Regions from separate parts of the Ruminiclostridium papyrosolvens DSM 2782 genome, predicted to be linked through region 2. Evidence: riboswitches for the same ligand, from Rfam matches in the RefSeq annotation. Region 2 holds a riboswitch; the other holds the start of a gene.
The links. A riboswitch is a leader RNA that binds a small molecule or an ion and turns the genes downstream of it on or off. The one in region 2 is predicted to bind thiamine pyrophosphate.

Region 1: it holds a riboswitch for thiamine pyrophosphate, as region 2 does, so the genes downstream of both, thiT (energy-coupled thiamine transporter ThiT) here and thiD (bifunctional hydroxymethylpyrimidine kinase/phosphomethylpyrimidine kinase) in region 2, are expected to answer to the same signal.

What each region holds. Positions count from the first base shown of each region.
Region 1 covers NZ_CP119677.1:3,162,293-3,164,755, forward strand. The annotation lists gene uvrA (excinuclease ABC subunit UvrA) at 1-837, opposite strand, end outside; TPP riboswitch at 1,042-1,154, shown strand; gene thiT (energy-coupled thiamine transporter ThiT) at 1,216-1,758, shown strand; partial or broken gene P0092_RS14175 (sporulation stage IV protein A) at 1,823-2,107, opposite strand; gene P0092_RS14180 (recombinase family protein) at 2,095-2,463, opposite strand, start outside.
Region 2 covers NZ_CP119677.1:3,028,259-3,030,721, forward strand. The annotation lists gene thiC (phosphomethylpyrimidine synthase ThiC) at 1-471, opposite strand, end outside; gene thiD (bifunctional hydroxymethylpyrimidine kinase/phosphomethylpyrimidine kinase) at 468-1,280, opposite strand; TPP riboswitch at 1,394-1,493, opposite strand; TPP riboswitch at 1,568-1,665, opposite strand; gene P0092_RS13525 (tocopherol cyclase family protein) at 1,705-2,463, opposite strand, start outside.

The sequences.
Region 1 (2,463 bases), 130 kb from region 2:
ACATGTCTGGCATGCTCCAAAGGGATTGTTAAAGGAAAACATCCTTGGTACAAGTTCTTCTATACTGATTCCGCAATCACTGCATGCAAAATTCTGACTGAACAGAAGCTCTTCTTTACCGACTATATCTACTATAACTATACCACCGCTTAAGCGAAGTACTGTTTCCAATGAATCAACAAGTCTTTTCTGTATATCTCCACGCATTACAAGCCTGTCAACAACAATCTCAATGTTGTGCTTTTTGTTTTTATCCAGTTTAATCTCGTCATTTATATCTACTATTTGTCCGTCTACTCTAAGCCTGACAAAACCATCTTTTTTGGCATCCTCTATAAGCTTATGGTATTCCCCTTTTCTGCCTCTTACCACAGGAGCAAGGAGTTGTATTCTCGCTCCTTCTTCAATAGATATAATCTGGTCTACCATCTGGTCAACAGTTTGCTGTGCAATCTCCTTGCCGCACTTTGGGCAATGGGGAATTCCTATCCTTGAATACAAAAGCCTTAGGTAATCGTGAATTTCCGTTACAGTTCCTACGGTTGACCTTGGGTTTCTGCTGGTTGTCTTCTGATCTATTGATATTGCAGGAGACAAACCGTCAATATAGTCTACGTCCGGCTTGTCCATCTGACCCAGAAACTGCCTTGCGTAGGAGGACAGTGATTCAACATACCTTCGCTGACCTTCCGCATAAATAGTATCAAAGGCGAGAGAAGACTTACCTGAACCGCTTAATCCTGTTATAACAACAAATTTATCTCTTGGTATCTCAACATCTACATTTTTTAGATTATGTTCACGTGCACCTTTTATAAAAATATTATCCCTTATCATTTAAAACACCTTTTTCATAAATGTTATATTTTAACTATATATTAATTTTATCCTAAACACTTTTACCGCCTTTACTATTATACCAAATAGCAAAACAAATGCAAACATTTGTTCGATGTTTGCCAATATTTTATAAACCAACGGATAATTTTAAAGGTTGATAGTTGTTTTACTATCTGCTATAATCACTTTTATTAAAAAATTTAAATATTAAAGGGGAGCTGGAAAATAATTCGGCTGAGATAAGTATGTTTTACTTAAAACCCATGTACCTGATCTGGGTAATGCCAGCGTAGGAAATTTATTATGTCATACTCTGCGCTTTCCATCAGGTATGGCATTTTTATATTTTGTTATGGAAAGGACTGGATACCTATTATGAATAAAATGTCTACCAGAGTATTGGTGGAGGCAGGAGTTTTTATAGCTCTTGCACAGATTCTCAGTTTTATTAAATATGAAATGCCCTATGGAGGCTCTGTAACACTGGGAAGCATGGTTCCAATAATTATTTTTGCCATTCGTTGGGGTACAAAGCGTGGTATTCTTGTGGGACTTGTTCACGGTTTTCTGCAATTTGCTCTTGGAACACATTTTTCTTACCATCCCCTTGGCATATTTCTTGACTATATTTTCGCCTTCGGATGTCTTGGCCTTGCCGGAATATTCAAGAAAAATTTATTTTTCATACTTTTAAGTACGTCTTTAGCAATGCTGGGAAGATTTGTGTTTCACTTTCTTTCAGGAATCATTCTTTGGTATACATATGCTCCCAAAGGAATGAACATTTACCTTTATTCTCTTATATACAACGGTCAGTACATGGTGCCTGAGTTAATAATTACATCAGTTATTATATCTGCTTTGTATAAACCCTTACGTAAATATATTGCCAGACAGGGTACTCTTTATAAATATTAATATGCCAAAAAAGATGATTCTTTACCTTGAATCATCTTTTTTTGTTATTTATGTTTAATGTGAGCTACAGTATAATACATATCAATCCGCCGCTGCCCTCATTTATTATTTTCTGCAAGGTTTCCTGAAGTTTAAGCTGTGCATCCTCCGGCATTCTGAACAGCTTGTTCTGCAATCCCTCATTTACCAGTTCATGAAGAGACTTTCCGAATATGTTTGAGTCCCATAACTTGCCGGTATCATTTTCAAACTCTTTTAGCAAATATGATACTAACTCTTCAGATTGCTTTTCAGTTCCAACCAAAGGAGCTATTTCTGTTTCAATATCAGCCCTTATCATATGTATTGTGAGGAACAAACAGAAGTATTCTTTCTCTCTCGTAATATCTTATAATCAAAGGGTTTTGTCAATACTTTGAAATATACTTTCAAATCTACTTCATTTTTTTTATTTGTATTATATACTTCAATCTTTTCCAGTAATGACTCAATTAGTTTATTGTCCAGTCCCTCCTCGTAATTAATTTCCTTTGCAATTACTTTTCTCAGGGTTTCAACTGAATAGGTTATTTCTTTGTTTCTCAATTCATCCTCATCAAGTTCCTTTAACCTCATATTCAGTTTATCAATCTCCTGATTGAACCTATTGTTTCTTCTTTCAAACTCATCGTCTGACAGTCTTCCGTTTATACTTAACTCTAAAAG
Region 2 (2,463 bases):
CACGCCTTCCATAGCGTGAGCCTCAACTACTTTAAAAAAGTCCGAAGCCTTAATATCCATCAAGTCCTTTTCAAGGTAGCCTATGGCATCATACATGGGAACTGTTCCTATCATTGCAGGAGAGCGCTTAATAAGCTCTTTGCGGAAGGTATTTGTCTTTCCGTAATTACTTAGGTCCATTATGGCTTCAACGCCAAATTTGATTGACATATCAACCTTTTCCATTTCTTTTGTGTAGTCAGGACAATCTCCTGATATACCAAGATTTACATTGATTTTTGTCCTGAGTCCCTGGCCTATTCCCTCCGGACTGAGGGATTTGTGGTTTATATTAGCCGGAATAGCTATTTTACCCTCTCCCACAAGTTCCCTAAGCTTGTTTTCGTCCATTGACTCTTTCTGTGCAACAATCCTCATTTCTTTTGTAATAATACCTTTTTTTGCTGCTTCCATCTGTGTTTTGTAATTCATAGTGACCTCCAATTATTTAATCCGTTTTTATAAACTCCATATAAATGATGTGTGGGACCATGCCCCTTTCCGATTTCCAGGGAATGTTCAATTGCCATTGTGACGTATTCTTTTGCTTTTTCGACTGCTGTTGGAAAAGGCAGTCCCAAGGCAAGGTTTGAGGCTATGGCAGAGGAAAATGTACACCCTGTTCCATGGGTATTTTTTGTCTGAATTCTTTTAGTTGAATATATGTAAAATTCTTTTCCGTCATAAAGTATATCCTCCGCATCTCCCTTCAAATGTCCGCCTTTTATAAGGACACTTCCTGCACCCATGCGGTATATGCTGACAGCTGCCTTTTTCATATCCTCTGAGGTAGTTATCTCCATTCCTGTTATTGCCTCCGCCTCAGGTATGTTAGGAGTAAGCATACCCGCCAGTGGTATCAATCTTTTTATAAAAAACTCCAAAGCATCTTCTTTCATCAGGGCATGCCCGCCTTTTGCAATCATTACAGGGTCGATAACTACGTTTTCAGGCTTATAATTATCCAATTTTTCAGCAACAGCTTCCATACACTCTCTGCCTGACAGCATACCTACTTTTACAGCATCGGGTGTTATGTCTTCAAAAACTGCATCCATCTGTTTTTTAATCATATCAGGTGTTATGTCCTGAATATCAATAACCCGGCACGTATTCTCTGCTACCACCGACACAATAACACTCATTCCATAAACACCATGAGCAGCAAAGGTCTTTAAGTCTGCCTGAACTCCTGCTCCTCCGCTGCAATCAGAACCTGCAACTGTTAGTACTTTTTTCATTAATTGCTACACCTCCTTAATCTGAAAGGGGTATTTGTACCACTTGACCTTTGGAATGGTAAAAACATACAAAAAGATGCCCTCAAACAGGAAAGCACCTTTAACCTATACAATAATTAATCGTATTTGCTTCCCTACACCGGTATTAACCGACAGGTTCCAAGGGTCAGGTTTTACCTTCTCAACCAAAAATTGGTCCCCCCACAAGTCACTGCTATAAACTTTTCCAATAAAAAAACGCTCACCTTTGTAAGGTAAGCGGCATTTATCAAAATCTCTTCTAAAATTTCTGATAATATTTTGCTTCCCTACACCGGTGTTAACCGACAGGTTCCAAGGGTCAGGTTTTACCTTCTCAACCAAAATGGTTCCCCCGCAACTGTTACTATTAAATTTTATCATAATATAATAAATGGGTAAAGATTTAATTTTCCGTTTCAAATTGTAAGAAGTCCCCTGCCAGTTCCAATCCCGTATTATTACCCTTATCTGAAAAAATAATATTACCCTTTTTATCTTGCAAAATAACGTCTACCTGAGATGTTATACTTTCGGTTATATCTATATCCATCATACCGTTTTTCGGAGCCTTTAAAACTCCTCCCCTTGCTACTGAAGCTTTTATTGAAAGTATATTCTTTGAATCTTCCACAACAATTTCAAGAATGTTATTTACATAAGATAGCTTCTTAATTTTAGCTCCGGTATAAGTGGCAAACCTAAAAAAATCATCTCCAAACTTTAAAAATGAAATCAAACCGTCAAAACTTGAGGTCAACCATGGTATGGATGCAATAGAAAACATAAGACAAGTATTTTCCGATTTAAAATGATTGCATTGAAGCCAAATCCAAGACTTTGGAAAAGAAGTTCCCCAGTCCTTTTCAAGATACCCGTAACCTCCGGTAAAATCCGTATCCTTGCCATTGATACATAAAAATCCTTCAATCTCGCAATGTATGTTTACAATTCCGTGATAACATTCCATAAAGGGTATAAAAGAAAAAGGCCCCATAATACCCGGATTAAATATAGTTTTGGGAAACGGAACCACCTCTGTATAACCTATTTTACCTCTTAAATTGAAGCCCTCATCCTTTATATTAATAGAGAAACCATTTCTGTCGAAGTGATTGTCTTTTATGGAAATATGAAAGTCTTTTACAGAATATGAAAAGTCACT